DNA from 3 places in the Streptomyces sp. NPDC088747 genome. Region 1 is predicted to be linked to each of the others. Evidence: riboswitches for the same ligand, from Rfam matches in the RefSeq annotation. Region 1 holds a riboswitch; each other region holds the start of a gene.
What was found. A riboswitch is a leader RNA that binds a small molecule or an ion and turns the genes downstream of it on or off. The one in region 1 is predicted to bind cobalamin.
Positions count from the first base shown of each region.

Region 2: linked by a shared signal. The riboswitch ahead of ACIP79_RS08915 (CbtB-domain containing protein) and the one ahead of ACIP79_RS03970 (ABC transporter substrate-binding protein) in region 1 are both predicted to bind cobalamin.
Region 3: linked by a shared signal. The riboswitch ahead of ACIP79_RS29665 (cobalamin biosynthesis protein) and the one ahead of ACIP79_RS03970 (ABC transporter substrate-binding protein) in region 1 are both predicted to bind cobalamin.

Region 1 covers NZ_JBIVKZ010000001.1:797,986-803,799, reverse strand. Annotated here, with positions in the region: gene ACIP79_RS03980 (alpha-amylase family protein) at 1-772, shown strand, start outside; gene ACIP79_RS03975 (hypothetical protein) at 762-1,142, opposite strand; cobalamin riboswitch at 1,246-1,431, shown strand; gene ACIP79_RS03970 (ABC transporter substrate-binding protein) at 1,501-2,523, shown strand; gene ACIP79_RS03965 (FecCD family ABC transporter permease) at 2,520-3,548, shown strand; gene ACIP79_RS03960 (ABC transporter ATP-binding protein) at 3,638-4,507, shown strand; gene ACIP79_RS03955 (hypothetical protein) at 4,596-5,276, shown strand; gene ACIP79_RS03950 (SixA phosphatase family protein) at 5,273-5,814, shown strand, end outside.
Region 2 covers NZ_JBIVKZ010000003.1:119,417-125,230, forward strand. Annotated here, with positions in the region: gene ACIP79_RS08895 (sigma-70 family RNA polymerase sigma factor) at 1-279, opposite strand, end outside; gene ACIP79_RS08900 (alpha/beta hydrolase) at 524-1,192, shown strand; gene ACIP79_RS08905 (histidine phosphatase family protein) at 1,948-2,538, shown strand; gene ACIP79_RS08910 (CbtA family protein) at 2,622-3,380, opposite strand; gene ACIP79_RS08915 (CbtB-domain containing protein) at 3,401-3,622, opposite strand; cobalamin riboswitch at 3,657-3,807, opposite strand; gene ACIP79_RS08920 (enoyl-CoA hydratase/isomerase family protein) at 3,904-4,992, opposite strand; gene ACIP79_RS08925 (beta-ketoacyl-[acyl-carrier-protein] synthase family protein) at 5,324-5,814, shown strand, end outside.
Region 3 covers NZ_JBIVKZ010000014.1:221,465-227,278, reverse strand. Annotated here, with positions in the region: gene ACIP79_RS29690 (alpha/beta hydrolase family protein) at 1-799, opposite strand, end outside; gene ACIP79_RS29685 (class II aldolase/adducin family protein) at 1,130-1,876, opposite strand; gene ACIP79_RS29680 (lysozyme) at 2,072-2,821, shown strand; gene ACIP79_RS29675 (anion permease) at 3,024-4,256, shown strand; gene ACIP79_RS29670 (hypothetical protein) at 4,269-4,490, shown strand; cobalamin riboswitch at 4,647-4,790, shown strand; gene ACIP79_RS29665 (cobalamin biosynthesis protein) at 4,890-5,814, shown strand, end outside.

The sequences.
Region 1 (5,814 bases):
CTGGGCCACCTTCGTGCGCAACCACGACGAACTCACCCTCGACAAACTGAGCGAGGACGAACGCGCCGAGGTCTTCGCGTCCTTCGGACCGGACAAGGAGATGCAGCTGTACGACCGTGGGCTGCGCCGCAGGCTGCCCCCGATGGTCGGCGGCGACCGGCGCCGCGTCGAGCTCGCCTACAGCCTGCTCTTCACCCTGCCGGGCACCCCCGTGCTGTTCTACGGCGAGGAGATCGGCATGGGCGAGAACCTGGCCGCCGAGGGCAGGCAGGCCGTACGTACGCCCATGCAGTGGACCCCGGAGGAGGGCGCGGGGTTCTCCACCGCCGATCCGACGGCCTTCCCCAACCCGATGGTTGAAGGGGCGTTCGGGCCCCGGAAGGTCAACGTGTACGAGCAGAGCCGCGATCCCGCTTCGCTGCTGAGCCGCATCCGGCTGTTCGTCGAGCGCTACCGGGAGGCGCCCGAACTGGCTTGGGGCGAATACCACTTGGCGGACACGGGGGAGCGCTCCGTGCTGGCCCACGTCAGCCGCACCGGCGACGGGGCGGTGCTGGCCCTGCACAACTTCTCGGGAAGGCAGGTCACCGCACGGCTGCGGCTGCCCGAGGCGGGCCCCGGCGGCAAGCTGACGGATCTCCTCGACGACGGCCACGCCGGACTGACGGTGCCCGACGACGGTCTGCTCCCCGTCGAACTCCCCGCCTACGGATACCGGTGGCTGCGCGTCGGCACCACCGCGGACGACCCGGAAAGGGTGGCTACCGGCTGACAACACCTTCACCGCCGGACGGGCCGACGGCACGGCGAACCTCGGGAGCCGTCGGCCCGACTACGGGTGTCGGGTCGAGCACGGGCGTCGAACCGATCACGGGCGTCGAACCGATCACGGGCGTCGAACCGATCACCGGCGTCGAACCGACCACCGGCGTCGGGTCGATCACGGGCGTCGAACCGATCACCGGCGTCGAACCGATCACCGGCGTCGAACCGACCACCGGCGTCGGGTCGATCACGGGCGTCGAACCGATCACCGTGGTCGGCCCGATCACCCGCGTCGAACCCCTCACCGCCGTCGAACCGACCACCGCCGTCGGACCGACCACCGCCGTCGGACCCACCACCGATGCCGGACCGACCACCACTACCACCGCCGTCGAGTGCGACTCGGCGGCGGTGGAGTGCGTGGCCGGGTCCGGGAAAAGGCAGAGGTCGAGGCCGCCCGGTCGTCGGCTTCGCGCCCCGTGATAGCTTGCCGAGGCCAGTCGAACCCATGTACGTGGGTCAGGGAATCCGGTGCGAATCCGGAACTGACGCGCAGCGGTGAGGGTGACGGGCGGGGCATCGGCCACTGGACCGCGTGAGGTCCGGGAAGGCGCCTCGTCCGGGTGATCCCGAGTCCGAAGACCTGCTGGCGGCCTCCGCGGTCCTCAGAGCGCGGGGGAACTCCGTACGACCGGGCTCCGCGCTTGAGCCCTCGACGCCAAGGGATCGCCTTCCGTGCCTTTCGCACGCCTTGCCCGCCATGCCGCCCTGCTGTCCTCGGGGGCGCTGCTCCTGACCGGCTGCGGATCCGGTTCGTCCGCCACGACGGAAGCCGGTTCCGCCGTCACCCTCGACAACTGCGGGCAGGCGGTACGCGTCGACGCGCCGCCGCGGCGCGCGGTCTCCCTCAACCAGGGGACCACCGAGATCATGCTCTCGCTCGGACTCGCCGACCGGATGGTGGGGACCGCCACCTGGACCGACCCCGTGCTGAAGGGGCTGGAGAAGCAGAACGCCGAGGTCGAGCGGATCTCCGACAACAACCCCTCCTTCGAACGCGTCCTGGACGCCGAACCCGACTTCGTCGCCGCCTCCTTCGTCTCCACGCTCGGCAAGGGCGGGGTGGCGACACGCGAGCAGTTCGAGAAGCTCGGCGTACCGACGTACGTCTCGCCCTCCGACTGCGCCGGCAAGGACAACTCCGGTGACGGGGACGGCTCACGGAAACAGCCGCTCACGATGGACACCGTCTACGGCGAAGTGCGCGACCTCGCCCGGGTGTTCGGGGTGCGAGAGCGCGGTGAGAAGCTCGTCACCTCGCTCAAGAAGCGGGTGAAGACCGCCACGGCCGGGATCGACGCCTCCGACGTCACCCTCCTGTACTGGTTCGCCAACGCCGAGTCGCCCTACATGGCGGGCTGTTGCGGCGCCCCCGGCGCCATCACCCGCACCCTCGGCGCGCACAACGTCTTCGACGACACCCACGACGAATGGCCCCAGATCAACTGGGAGACCGTCGCCGACCGTGACCCCGACGTCCTCGTGATCGGCGATCTGACGCGCAAGTCGCAGACCGCCGAGTCCGCCGCGAAGAAGATCGAGTTCCTGGAGTCCGACCCGGTCACCAGGAACATGTCCGCCGTCAGGCACAAGCGGTACGTCCTGCTCAGCGGACAGGCCATGAACCCGACCATCCGCACCGTCGAGGGCGTGGAACAGGTCGCCGCGGGCCTGCGGGAGTTCGGGCTCGCCGGGTGAGCGTCAGAGGACTGCTGCTCGGGACCGCCGGAGCCGCCGCGCTCTGCGTCTCCGTCGCCGTCGCGATCACCATCGGGCCCGCCGAGATACGGGTCGGCGACGTCTGGGCGACGGTCGGAGCCCATCTCGGCTGGGGGAGTACGGGGCTCTCACCGATCAGGGACGGGATCGTGTGGCAGCTCAGGCTGCCGCGCACGCTGCTCGCCGCCGTCTGCGGGGCCGGACTCGCCGTCTGCGGCGTGGTGATGCAGTCGCTGCTGCGCAATCCGCTCGCCGATCCGTTCGTGCTGGGGGTGTCCTCCGGGGCGTCGACTGGCGCGGTCGCCGTGGTCGTGCTGGGAGTCGGCGGCGGCGTCGTGTCGGTGTCCGCCGGCGCCTTCGTGGGCGCCGTCCTGTCCTTCGCGCTCGTACTCCTGCTCAGCCACACGCTCGGCGGCACGACCGACCGCGTGGTCCTCGCGGGCGTCGCCGCCATGCAGCTCTTCTCCGCGCTCACCTCCTTCGTCGTGATGACGGCGGCCGACGCCGAGACGACCCGCGGCGTGCTGTTCTGGCTGCTCGGCTCGCTCAGCGGCGCCGACTGGACGGACGTGTGGGTCGGCTTCGGGGTTCTCGTCCTCGCGCTCGTGGTCTGTCTGGGGTACGCCCGGACGCTCGACGCCTTCGCCTTCGGGCAGGACGCGGCGGCCTCCCTCGGGGTCTCCGTCGCGCGCACCCGGCTGGTGCTGCTGAGCGTCACGGCGCTGCTCACCGCCGCGCTGGTCAGCTCCTCGGGCGCGATCGGCTTCGTCGGCCTGGTCCTGCCGCACGCGGCCCGCGCGCTGGTGGGACCGGGCCACGCCCGGCTGCTGCCGGTGTCCGCGCTCGCCGGAGCGGTGTTCCTGGTGTGGGTGGACACACTCGCCCGTACCGTTCTCGACCCGCAGGAGGTGCCGGTGGGCGTCGTGACCTCGCTCATCGGCGTACCGGTGTTCGTGCTGGTGCTCTACCGGTCGAAGACCACCTCGGGGAGGGCGGCCGGATGACCGGCAGAGGGACGACCGGCAGCCAGACGACCGGCAAAGGGACGCCTGGGACGGCCGTTAAAGGGCAGACCGGGACGCCCGGCGAGGGCATGCCCGGCAATGAGACGACCGGCGAAGGCATGCCCGGCAACGAGACGACCGCCGAGGCCATCACCGGTGACGTGACGGCCGACGGGCGGCAGGGCCACGAGGGACTGTGCGCCGACCGCGTCACCCGCGCGGCCGGCGGCCGGCTCATCCTCGACGGCGTCAGCCTGACCCCGGAGCCCGGATCCACCGTCGGACTCCTCGGCCCCAACGGCTCCGGCAAGTCCACCCTCCTGCGCCTGCTCTCCGGCGTGCTCACCCCGGCCTCGGGCGTCGTCACCCTCGACGGCGAACCCCTCGCCGGACTGCACCGCCGGGACCTCGCCCAACGCGTGGCTGTGGTCGAGCAACAGAGCGACACCCAGGTCGAGTTGACGGTCCTCGACGTCGTACGGCTCGGCCGCACCCCGCACCGCCGCGCCTGGACCCCCGCCTCGGCGGACGACGAGGCCGCCGTGCGCGCGGCCCTGGAACGTACGGGGCTGGCCGATCGCGCCCACCAGTCCTGGCACACCCTGTCGGGCGGCGAACGCCAGCGGGTGCAGATAGCCCGCGCGCTGGCCCAGGAACCGCGCGAACTCCTCCTGGACGAGCCGACCAACCACCTCGACATCCAGCACCAACTCGACCTGCTCACCCTGATCACCGGCCTCCCGGTCACCACCGTGGTCGCCCTGCACGACCTCAACCTCGCCGCGATGTACTGCGACCGGCTCGTCGTCCTGCGCGAGGGCCGCGTCGTGGCGTGCGGCGACCCGCGCGAGGTACTCACCGAGGAGCTGATCGCCGAGGTGTACGGGGTGCGGGCCGCCGTGACCGGCTCCGGGCCCGAAGGACGGCCGCACGTGCGGTACTTGGGGACGGTCGGTTGAAGGTGTTGCGCGCCGCCGGATGCCCCGGTGCTGTCCGGATCGGGCCCACCACCCTGCGCCCGGCCGCCCACCCGCCTACGCTCACCCCGTGCTGCGTATCACCGATGTCCGAACAGGCGAGTCCACCGACGCCGTCCGCGCCCGACGCGGCCCGGTCCGCGTCCAGGCCCATCCGGCGGGGGCCGACACCTCCGCACTGCGGGTGCTGCTGGTCGCCGACGTCCTGGCCCGGGCCCTGGAACTCGGCGGGACCCCCGCCCTCACCGCGGCCGACCCACCCGCCGACCTGCGGGCGCGCGCCGACGCGCTCGGCATCCGCCGCGCCGACGCGGGGACGGCGGGCCCGGGACCGGCCCTCCACGTCCTCGCGCCGGGCGACACCGTCACGGAGGGCATCCGGGTCGAGGTCGCCCCGGTCACCGGCACGGCCGATCCGGCACTGCTGCGTCTGCTCCTGCTCGCGACCCCGCGCCACGAACCCGTCGACCTCGACGCCGCCGACCTCGACGGCGCCCGCGAGACCCTCGCACGCTGGCGGACGGCGGTCGCCACCTGGGCCACCCGTCCGTCCAAGCCCGTCCCCGAAGCCGTGAAGCAGGAACTGCGGGCCGCGTGGGAGGACGACCTCGACGTGCCCGCCGTACTCGACGTGCTGCGACGTCTGGAGAGCGACGAGGAGGTGCCGTACGGCGCCCGCTTCGAGACGTACGCCTACGCGGACCGCCTCCTCGGGCTCGAACTCACCCGTGAGATCGGGTCGGTGCTGTGATCGCGCGCGCCGAAGCCGGCCCGGCGCGCAGGCTCGTCGTCCTGCGGCACGCCAAGTCCGCCTGGCCCCTCGGCGTGGCCGACCACGAACGGCCCCTGGCGCCCCGCGGGCTCCGCGACGCCCCGGCCGCCGGACGCGCCCTCGCCGAGGCCCGCTGTCTGCCGGACCTGACGCTGTGCTCCACCGCTGTACGGGCCCGGCGGACAGGGGGGTTGGCCGCCGCGCAGTGGGACACCGCGCCGCCGTTGCGACTGGACGGGCGGCTGTACGGGGCCGACGTGCCGGAGCTGCTGGCGGTCGTACGTGAAGTCCCGGAGGCGGTACGGACGTTGCTGCTGATCGGGCACAACCCCGGCCTGGAGGAGCTGGTGCTCGAACTGGCCGGGGACGGCCTCGGGGACGCGCTGGACGACGTACGGACGAAGTTCCCGACCTCGGCCGTCGCGATCCTCGACTGGTACGGCGCCGACTGGGGTGAACTCACTCCCGGCGCAGCGCTGTTGACCGACATGCTGGTGCCGAGGGGCAGGGTGCCGGA
Region 2 (5,814 bases), on a different contig from region 1:
GCGGCGGTGGGCCAGGGTGAGGATCCAGTTGATGACGGTGCCGCGGTCGGGGCGGTACCGGGGGGCGGTGCGCCACACCTCCACCAGGACCTCCTGTGCCACCTCCTCCGACTGCGCCATGTCGCGCAGGACGGCGCGGACGACGCCGAGGACCGGATTGACCACCGCGTCGTAGACCGACGCGAACGCCCCTTCGTCACCCAGGGCGACCTGGCCGACCAGCTCCTGAAGGTCCGGTTCGCTCGAGGGATTTCTGCCGATGTGCACGGCTTCTTTCACGGGGGTCCTCCGTGGTTGGGACATCTCCGGACGTAATCCGATCCTGAGGAGGCCACGGATTGGTCCCGGCGCCGATGAAAACGCAGGTGGCGCCGGATGGCACGGGCAGGGCACGGGCAGTATGGCCGAGGGTGGGCGGCATCGTCCTCCGCCGCGACCAAGCCGCCGGGCGTTCGGCGACGAATCACCGGAGAACAGCTGATGTTCTCGGTGACCACGACCCGACGGTACGCGAGGAGCACGCATGGCAGGGCACGAGCGGCATCCCGCCTCCGAGGCGGCGGGCACTCTGGTGCCGCGCCGGGTCCCGCGCGACGGGACCAAGGCCGCCGTGCTGTTCCTGCACGGCGGCAGGGCGGACGGCCTGGCCCCGTCGCGGCCCTGGCACCTGGCGGCGCTGCGGATGCGGCCCTTCGTGGGGGCGGTCGCCGCAGCGGTGCCGGAGGACTCCGTCCTGCTGGCCGAGGTGCGTTACCGGCTGCGTGGCTGGAACGGCGGCGCGGCCGACCCCTTGCGGGACACCCGGCAGGCGCTGAGGGAACTCGACCGGCTGGCCGGAGACGTCCCGGTCGTCCTGGTGGGCCACTCGATGGGCGGCCGGGCGGCCCTGCGCGCCGCCGCCGAGCCGCGGGTCCGCGCCGTGCTGGCCCTCGCGCCCTGGATTCCGGACGGCGAACCGGTGACCCAGCTGCGGGACAAGGACCTCCTCGCCCTGCACGGGGACCGGGACCGGGTGACCGACCCGCGGGCGTCCGTGTCGTTCGTCCACCGGGCCCAGGAGGCGGGCGCGCGGGCCGACGTCGTCCTGATCCCGGGCGGCGACCACGCCATGCTCCGCCGCGGCCCCGCCTGGCACCGCACGGCGGGCTCGGCCGTCGCCGGGTTCCTGCGGACCGGATGCCCGACGACGTGACCTGGACTCCGCGGGGCCGGGACCGACGGGGTGGCGGGCGCGCGTTCGCCGGGCCGGCGTCTGTCGGTCCCGCGTTCGCCGGGCCCACGTTCGCCGGTCCCGCGTCTGCCGGGCCCACGTTCGCCGGTCCCGCGCTCGCCGGTCCCACGTTCGCCGGGCCCGCGTCTGCCGGGCCCACGTTCGCCGAGCCCGCGTTCGCCGGTCTCACGTTCGCCGGGCCCACGTTCGCCGAGCCCGCGTTCGCCGGTCCCACGTTCGCCGGGCCCACGTTCGCCGAGCCCGCGTTCGCCGGTCCCACGTTCGCCGAGCCCGCGTCCCAACTCGCTTGATCCGTACGGTGCGGGGGCTCGGCCCGGTGAGCCCGGCGGCCCCCGTGAACCCGGTGGACCCGGCGGGTGCGGTGGACCCGGCGGACCCGGGGACCCGGGGACCCGACGGACCCGGCAGACCCGGCAGACCCGGGGACCCGGGGACCCGACGGACCCGACGGACCCGACGGGCCTGGTGAACCCGGCGCACCCCGTGAACCCGGTGGACCCGCTGAGCCCGGCGGATGCTAGGTTCGCGCCCGGTCCACGGCGCTCATCCCCGACGTCCGCCCCCGGCACCGGTCCCGCCCCCTCCGCCGACCTCCCCCCGAGCGGTGTACGTCCGTGCCGTGGCCGTGGGAGACCCGGACCCGTGACGTCAGGACCGCGGCAACGGGACCGGCCGTGACATCAGGACCCCGTGACATCAGCAGGAGGAGCCCTCACGTGACCAGCCGTGTCATCTTCATCTCGCCCGCGTCGAGCCGGGCGTTGCGGCAGGCCCGCTTCGACGACGGTGACTCGATCGACGACGCGGGGGCGGCCCGCGCCCGCGCGGCGGCCGGCTCGCTGCCGAGGGCCGTCCGGGTCGTCGCCTCGCCCAGCGTGCGGTGCCGCGAGACGGCCGCGGCGCTCGGTCTCCGTGCCGAGGAAGCACCGGGGCCGGCCGCTCTGGACGCGGGCCGCTGGCGTGGCCGTACGCTCGACGAGGTCGGCGCCGCCGAGCCGGAGGCGGTGGGCCGCTGGCTCGCCGACACCGGCTCTGCGCCGCACGGCGGGGAGTCCGTCCAGGATGTGTGCGCCCGGGTCGGGGCGTGGCTGGACGCCGCGGCGGACACGGACGGCCGTACGCTCGCCGTGGTCGAACCGGAGGTCGTCCGGGCAGCCGTCGTCCACGCGCTCGGCCTGCCCACCGAGGCGTTCTGGCGGCTGGACGTGCCACCGCTGACGGCGACGGAGCTCAGCGGACGCGCGGGCCGCTGGAACCTGCGGCTGGGACGGGTGCTGGACGAGCGGGAGCCCGACCCGGACAACTGAGCGGCGCCGGCCGACGGCACCGCGAACACGAGTGAGGGCCCCCGGAGACGTCCGGGGGCCCTCACTCGTGACGTGGATCGGGTCTAGTGGGGCGCGGCGACAGGCCGGCCCGCGGTGACCGTAGCCGGCCTGGGGTTCAGCAGCCGCTCGGCCAACTCGCCGAAGACGAGGCCGAATCCGCCCCACAGGGTGATCTGCATGGCCACCGCGGAGACGCGGAACCGCCACAGCACGGCGGCCGGGAAGTCGGCGGGCACCTCGTTGATGGCGGGCAGGAACGCGTACGCGAGCCCGATCACGAGGGCGAAGGCGGCCACCGCGGCGACGGTGGCGTGCCAGGTGCCCAGTCTGGGCGCGAGCCGCTTGCCCAGGATGGTGGCGGCGACCGCCAACAGGACGCCGAGCACCATCATCAGGAAGTACAGCGTGGTGCGCTTGGCGATGGTGCCGTGGTCGCCGACCGCCGGCGGATTGGCCGGGTACTTCAGGAACGGCACGACGTAGACGGTGAGCAGCGCGCAGCCGGACAGCAGCAGCGCGGTCGCCCGCGGGCTGAAGCGGCCCACGCGGCCGAGCGCGAAGCAGAAGGCGAGTGCCGCGATGCCGCCGAAGGCGACGCCGTAGATCAGGACGCCGGTGGCCAGACCGGCGGTGGACTGGAGGCTGCGGGAGACGAGTTCGACCTCGTGCACGTGGCCCGCGGCGTGCGACTCCTCGAAGCCGATCGCGCTGTCGACGCTCGGCTCACCGAGGAAGTAGGCGACGATCAGGGCGAGCACGCCGGCGCCGAGGCCGGCGAGCATGCCCCGCACGAGGAGGTTTCTTACCGTTGCGGAGTTCATGGGGTGCGCCGCGTCCTTCGTCAGTGGCAGGGGAAGCCGAGAAGGTGGCGGGCGTCGTGCACCCATTCATGGACTCCCTCGCCGGAGACGACGGAGGTGGCGCCCTGTTCGGCGCCGACGAAGTACAGCAGGACCAGCATCAGGACGCCGAAGAACACGGCCCAGGGAGCGATGTCCCTGAGCGGCAGTTTGGCCGGTACGACGGGAGTGGTGGGTGTCGGCTGGGCGACATGCTGCGCCATGGCAGGGCCTCCTCGGGAGTTCGCGTCCCATCTCGGTGGTGCACTGGACGACGGCTACGGGTCTGACTTGCCCCCCTCTCGCATAAGGGGTGGCTCACAGTGGCGCGACCGTGCCGGGTTCCCACCGGCTTCCGTTCTGCCGTCGTCGATATCGCACCGACGGTACCGCCTGGCGGGTACATGGCCAAGACCGCGCCACCTGGCGTGATCCATCACTCCCGGGCCCGGTGACCCGGCACACTCCGCCGGGCGGCCTTCGGCCGGAAGGCCCACCAGGGCGTCTACGGCGCGAACTCGGTTCCGCCGAGCCCGAGTTCGCGCGCGCCGAGCGGGACGAAGAAGCGGGCGACGTCCGCGTCGGTGACCTCGCCGAGCGTGGCCGGTGACCAGCGGGGGTCCCGGTCCTTGTCGATGACCTGGGCGCGGATGCCCTCCACCAGGTCGGGTGCGGTGAGGGCCGCGCAGGAGACGCGGTACTCCTGGTCGAGGGTCTGCTCCAGCGAACCGAGGTGCCGGGCGCGCCGCAGGGCGGCCAGGGTGACCTTGAGGGCGGTGGGCGACTTCGCGAGCAGTGTCCCGGCGGCTTCCTTGGCCGCCCGGTCACCGTCGGCGAGCAGCCGGTCGACGATCTCCTCGACGGTGTCGGCGGCGTAGCAGGAGTCGATCCAGGGCCGCCACGCGGCGAGTTCACCGGGCGGCGCCTGACGTGCGTACCGGTCCAGGACCTCCCGTACCGGCGCGTGGGCGAGTTCCGCCGTCAGCTTCGGCAGGGACTCGGACGGTACGAAGTGGTCGGCGAGGCCGCAGAGTTGGGCGTCGGCGGCGCCCACGACGGCTCCGGTCAGCGCCAGATGGGTGCCGAGTTCACCCGGCGCGCGGGACAGCAGGCGGGTGCCGCCGACGTCCGGCACGAAGCCGATGCCGGTCTCCGGCATGGCGACCCGCGAGCGCTCGGTGACGATCCGGACCCCGGCGTGCGCGGAGACGCCGACGCCGCCGCCCATCACGATGCCGTCCATCACGGCGACGTACGGCTTGGGGTAGCGGGCGATGCGGGCGTTGAGCCGGTACTCGTCGCGCCAGAAGGCGGCGGAGGCCGTGCCGTCGCCGTCGCGGGCGTCGCCGTGGATGGCGCGGATGTCGCCGCCCGCGCACAGGCCGCGCTCCCCTGCGCCGGTGAGGACGACGGTCTCGACGGCCGGGTCGTGCTCCCAGGCTGTGAGTGCCTCGTCGATGCGGCGGACCATGGGGTGGGTGAGGGCGTTGAGCGCCCTGGGCCGGTTGAGGGTGAGGTGGGCGGCGCGTCCCTCGGTGCGTACAAGCACCGCTTCCTCGGGCTGCCGAAGAAGCGGGCTCTCGTTGCTGGTCATCCGAACGCCTCCGTCAGGCCGCGGGCCACGGTGACTCGCGGGATCTCGTTGGTGGCTTCCATGATCCCGTGACCCCGCCGGTCCCGGACGACCGACCTTCCCGATGCCGTGACGCGCGCCACTCTCCGCCGCGCGCGCCGAAAACCCCGCGTTCCAGGGCCGGTTGGCGAGCCGACGCAAGGAAACCCAGGAGAGATACCCCGGAGAAGCGCCGCCGCAATTCGGTGACATTGCGCACATTAGTGGTGGATGCACCTAGGCAAGCGGTTCTTTCTCCTTGACAGTTGGGCGGGATATTTCCCATCCAATCGGCACAGAAAGTCCCGCTCCCATGCGCAGTTCTTCCGACGTCCCCGTGCAGCCCCACGCCGTCACCGTCGCCGAAGTGATACCCGGTGACCTTCTCGCGCTGTCGGAGAAGGACGTGGCGGCCGACAGGTGGTACGTGGTGATGCACACCCTGCCGGAGAACCCGCGGACCATCCGGCTGGTCCTGCGACCGCCTCTCGGCGGCAGTGATCACGAACGGGTGTTTCCCAGGAACCACCGGGTGACGGTGGGGAGTCGGCGCGTCGACGTCGCCGGGGTTCCCGAGATCGACCCGGCGGATCTGGAGTCGGTCGAGTTCAGGGACGGCGATCGGATCACCTCGCTGCGTGCCGTCGACCCCGAGGCCGTCGAGGACACCTACAGCCGCCGGTGGGGGCGGTGGTACCGGGATCTGGAGAGCCGGAGCGAGGAGCCCGAGCCGGACTCGGAACTGCGGGAACGCCTGGCGCGTGAGGTCGCCGAGGGGCATGTCGTACGCCATCATCCGCGCCC
Region 3 (5,814 bases), on a different contig from region 1:
CCCAGCCGAGGACGGGTGAGTCCAGTACGAGTCCGGAGATCCGGTCGCGCAGCGGGGAGTGGGCGGCGGCGCGCAGGGCCATGGTGGCGCCGGTGGACCAGCCGAACAGGACGACCCGGTCGGCGCCGTAGCGCACGGCGTAGCGGATCGCCGCGTCGAGGTCGCGCCACTCGGTCTCGCCGAGGTGGTGCAGGCCGTCCGGGGGGCGGGGCGCGCCGAGGTCGCCGCGGTAGGCGAGGTCGAGGACGGGGAACTGGTGGCGGTTCAGGAAGTCGATCACGTTCATGGGGTGTTCGCGGGTGGTGCCAAGGCCGTGCGCGGTGATCACCCAGGTGTCGCGGGCCGCGGGGACGAACCAGGCGGGCAGGCCGCCGAGTTCGCCGGGGACGTCGATGTCGGCGTAGTCGAGACCGAGGGCGGCGCTCGGGTTGCCGATGTGCACGTTCGGGGTGAACCACACCTTGTCGCCGGGCTCCAGGGTGCCGGGGGTGACGCGTTCCAGACGTCGTACGACCGTGTCGACGGGGTGCGGCTCGTTCTCCATGACCGGGCCGACGACCGCGTGGGAGCCGTCGCCGGCCAGCCCGTAGGTGCCGGGGCGCAGCGAGGCCAGATCCCGGGTGAGCGTGATCCCGTCGGCCGTCGTGGCGTGCACGGTGAGCCGGGGCTCGGTGGGCAGGGGCCTGCCGGGCGGCGCCTTCAACGCGGCGTCACTGGCGAACCGTCCCGCCATGACGGAGGCCGCGCCCGCGGCGATGGCTACGGTGACGGCAGCGGCCGCCGCTTTGACAGTGCGCACGGGTCCAGTGTCCTGGGGGCACCGGATTCCGGCCAGTGGGACGCGGCCGGGGATCACGTTTCCCGGGGAGTCGGGCCGGCGCCTGGTGTGGCGTACGGGATTCGGGGGCCAGGTGAACGGACGAGGCCGACGCGGACAAGCTCGGCACCCCAGCTCGGGGGTAGGCGGCTGAAAGCCGTTACGGCGAGAATCGGCCGGTTCCCCCGGTCCGGCCGCGACCGGCGTCCCGGATCGGAAACGGAGCCGCCGGCCCGAGAACGGAATCCCCCGAGCCGCCCTGTCCGACCGCGCCGTCGCCCCCTCTCCCGGCGCCCTGGGCGGCACTCGCGGCTAGTCCCGCTGCCCGTACCCCCGCAGCCGCTCCCCCGCCTCGTCCACCTGTTCCCGGGTCAGCAGGGAGGGGGACAGGCCGGGCACCGAGGAGGCGGTCAGCCAGACGCGGCACATCCATTCGAGTTGGGCTGTGCGGTCGTAGGCCTGGGAGAGCGTCGTGCCGTGGGCGATCGTGCCGTGGTTCTGGAGGAGGCAGGCGGTGCGCAGACGGAGGGCCTGGCGCATGTTCTCGGCCAACTCCGGGGTGCCGTAGGTCGCGTAGGGGGCGACGCGGACCGGGCCGCCGAGGTCGCCCGCCATGTAGTGGATCAGGGGGAGTTCGGGGACGAGTGTCGAGACGGCCGTCGCGTGCGGCGCGTGGGTGTGGACGACGGCGCGCGCGTCGGTGGCGCGGTAGACGGCGAGGTGCATGGGCAGTTCGCTCGTCGGCAGGAGCGAACCCCGTACCTGCCTGCCGTCGAGGTCGACGGCCACCGCGTCGCCGGGCGTGAGCCTGTCGTAGGGGACTCCCGTCGGTGTGACCAGGACGGTGTCCCCGACGCGTACGGAGACGTTGCCCGAGGTGCCCACGACCAGCCCGTCGGCGACCGTGCGGCGGGCTGTCGCGACGAGTTCGTCCCACGCCCGCTCCTCCGCGCCCCGCGCGTCGGGCGCGTGCTCACGCGCCGCCTGCGCACCCTCCCGCCCGCCTCGATCGCTCCGATCGCCCCGTGCGTCCCGTGCGTCCCGCCGCTGCTCAGCCATGCGGCGATCCTGCCAGGCGTCGGCCTCGGCACGAGGAGGGCGAGGGCCTTCGGTGCGGGATCCGGGTGTCCGTAAGACCACAAATGGGCACCCAGCGATCGGTTTTGAGCGTTTCGCCAGGGCTCGTCGAGGTATTGGTGATCTTCCAGTAGCCTCGGGGGCATTTGCCGTGCACGTCGCCATTACGGGGGAAATGTGGCCCGTGACCACCGTCCGTCCCGCCACCGCGCCCGCGTCGTCGCGGCCGCCGTCACCGCTCTCACCGTGGGCGGGACAGCTCTCTTCGAGGCTCCGGCCTCCGCCGTCGGCAAACCCAAGGGGCACGACGTCTCCTCGCACCAGAAGAACGTCGACTGGCCGAGCGCCAGGACGAAGGGCGCACAGTTCGTCTACGTCAAGGCGACCGAGTCCCACACGTACCGCAATCCGTACTTCGACCAGCAGTACGGCGGGGCGCGGGAGGCCGGCATCCTGCACGGCGCCTACCACTTCGCGCTGCCGGACAGGTCGTCCGGCACCGCCCAGGCCGCGCACTTCGTACGCAACGGAGGCGCCTGGCGCGCGGACGGCCGGACGCTGCCGCCCGCGCTCGACATCGAGTACAACCCGTACGGCAGGAACAAGTGCTACGGCCTGACCAGGGCCGGGATGGCGAGCTGGATCAAGGCGTTCAGCGACGAGGTGCGGCGCAGGACAGGGCGCCTGCCGGTGATCTACACGACCACCCACTGGTGGAACACCTGCACCGGCGGCAGCATGGCCTTCGGGAACCACCCCCTGTGGGTCGCGCGCTACGACTCGACGACCGCGGGCACCCTGCCCGCAGGCTGGTCCTTCTGGACCTTCTGGCAGTACGACAACAGCGGCAGCCTGCCGGGTGACCAGAATCTCTTCAACGGATCCATGGCTCGGCTCAAGGAGTTCGCGCGGGGGCCGCGCGAGTAGCGGAACCCCTTGTTCCGCCTGTGTTCGAGGCGTCGGGACAGGTGTCGGACCCGTGCCGGATCGGCACCGAGCCGCCCCCTTCACACCATCAAAGGGATAGCGCGACGCATGCGACACTTTCAATGCCCCCCTAGTTCATCTTCCGTTCATTCAGGTTGCCTACGGTCCACCTGCCACTGACGTCCAATAGAAGTCTGGGTTAATGGAACACATCACGCTCCTCCTCGGAATCGTGATCGTTACCGCTCTCGTGTTCGATTTCACGAACGGTTTCCACGACACCGCCAATGCGATGGCGACGACCATTTCGACCGGTGCCCTGAGACCGAAGACGGCGGTGGCCATGTCCGCCGTGCTGAATCTCGTCGGGGCGTTCCTCTCCGTGGAGGTCGCCAAGACGATCTCCGGCGGCATCATCAACGAAGAGGGCATCCGCACCGAAGTGATCTTCGCGGCGCTCGTCGGCGCCATCCTCTGGAATCTGCTGACCTGGCTTCTGGGCCTGCCCTCCAGTTCCTCCCACGCGCTCTTCGGCGGCCTCATCGGCGCCGCGGTCATGTCGGCCGGCTGGTCGTCGGTGAACGGCTCGACCGTGGTCACCAAGGTGCTGCTTCCCGCGATCGCCGCGCCCGTGGTGGCCGGAATCGCCGCGACGCTGGCCACCCGGCTGACGTACCGGATCGGCCGCCGCGCCGACGAGAAGGCTACGGCCAAGGGCTACCGCGCCGGCCAGATCGCCTCGGCGGGCCTGGTCTCGCTGGCCCACGGCACGAACGACGCGCAGAAGACGATGGGCATCATCACCCTCGCGCTGGTCACCGGCGGCGTGATCGCGCCGGACTCGAACCCGCCGACCTGGGTCATCGTCTCGGCCGGTATGGCCATCGCGCTCGGCACCTACCTGGGCGGCTGGCGCATCATCCGCACGATGGGCAAGGGCCTCACCGACCTCGCGCCGCCGCAGGGCTTCGCCGCCCAGACCAGCGCCGCCACGGTCATCCTGGCCTCCTCCCACCTGGGCTTCTCGCTCTCCACCACGCAGTCGTGCTCCGGCGCGGTGATGGGTTCGGGCCTCGGCCGCAAGGGCGGTGTCGTCCGCTGGTCGACCGCGACCCGCATGTTCATCGCCTGGGGCCTCACACTCCCGGCGGCGGGCCTGGTCGGCGCCGGTGCGGAGTTCCTCACCAAGCAGGGCACCTGGGGCGTCGCCCTGACGGGTGCGCTCCTGGTGGCCGGCGCGGGGATCATCTGGAACCTGTCGCGCCGTCGCCCGGTGACCATCGACAACGTCAACGAGTTCGGCGCCGAGACCCCGGGCGTCGTCACGGCGGCGGTCGCCGCGGTCTCCCCGCCTCCCGCGGGCCCGCTCCCCGCCGACCTCAAGGCCACCATCCCGTCCCCGGACGCGGAGCCCACCGCTCCGGCCACGGTCTAAGGAACGAACAGCATGCACATCGACTGGGCAGCACTCGGCTCCGTGTTCGGAGTCAGCCTGGTGGCCACCGTGGCACTGGTGGGCCTCTTCACCCTGGGCATCGTCGGCCTCTCCAAGCGCGAGTCCGCGACGGCCACGGGCGGCAGCGCCGCCCTCGCGGTCACCGGCGCGTACGCCTGCTTCGCGGCGTGCGCGGCGGCGGTGGCGTACGGGATCTATCTGATCGTGGCCTGACGGCCCGTCACAGCGAAGAGTCACGTATGGGGCGCACTTCCCGGTGCGCCCCATACGTGTGTTTCCCCGCGCCCGGCCACGAGAGCGGCGTGATCTTGGTCGGCCCCGTGTGGGCCTCAGCACACTCCTCCGTCGCAGGTCAACGGCAAGTTGACGGGTCTTCCAACGCCGTGGTGGACTGCCGGGGCCAAGTACGGCGGCAAGAGAGGAAGCCGGTGTGAATCCGGCGCGGTCCCGCCACTGTCACCGGGGAGTGAAGTCCCCGGAAGCCAGGAACTCTCACCGCCGGTCTCTTCTAACCAGGGCGCGGACACCCTGAGTGAGGACATATCGCCATGCGCGGCTGCCCATTTGACCTGCGAAAGACGGCTGTGCCCGACCTGACGGTCGGCTGAACCCATGCGTGCCGATCGCGTCTTCGCGTACGGCGCCGCCGCCGGCCTACTCGGTGACCTGCTGCTCGGCGATCCCCGCCGGGGGCATCCGGTCGCCGCTTTCGGGCGGGCCGCGGGTGCCGTGGAGCGGGTGCTCTGGCGGGACCACCGCGGCTGGGGCGCGCTGCACACGGCCGTGTGCGCCGGCGGTGCCGCCGGGCTCGCGGCGCTCGCCGCCCGTTCCGTACGCCAATCCCGTACCGCCTCCATCACGCTGACCGCGGCCGCCACTTGGGCCGTCGTCGGCGGAACCTCCCTCGGCCGGGAGGCGCGGGCGATCGGCGGCGCGCTCGCGGCCGGTGACGTCGAGGTGGCCAGGGAGCGGCTGCCGCATCTGTGCGGCCGGGATCCGCAGGCGCTCGACGCCGACGGGATCGCGCGGGCGGTCGTCGAGTCGGTCGCCGAGAACACCTCCGACGCCGTGGTGGGGGCTCTGGTGTGGGGTGCGGTGGCCGGCGTGCCCGGTCTTGTCGGGTTCCGGGCCGTCAACACCCTGGACGCGATGGTCGGGCACAGGTCCACCAGATACCGGCGCTACGGCTGGGCGTCCGCGCGGCTCGACGACCTCGCGGGCTGGCCCGGAGCGCGGCTCACCGCGCTCCTCGCGGCCGCCGCCGGAAGCGATCCGCGCGGCGCCCTGCGTGCCTGGCGCGCCGACGCGGACCGGCACCCGAGCCCCAACGCCGGCCCGGTGGAGGCCTCGTTCGCGGGGTCGCTCGGCGTGCGGCTCGGCGGAACCCTCGCGTACGGGGGAAGGGTCGAGCACCGGCCGGTCCTGAACGGGGCGGGCCGGGCCGTCGCGGTCGGCGACATCGAGCGGGCCGTACGGCTGTCCCGGCGGGTGAGTTGGCTCGCGTTCGGCGTGTGTGCCGCGGGAGTGCTGCTGAGGC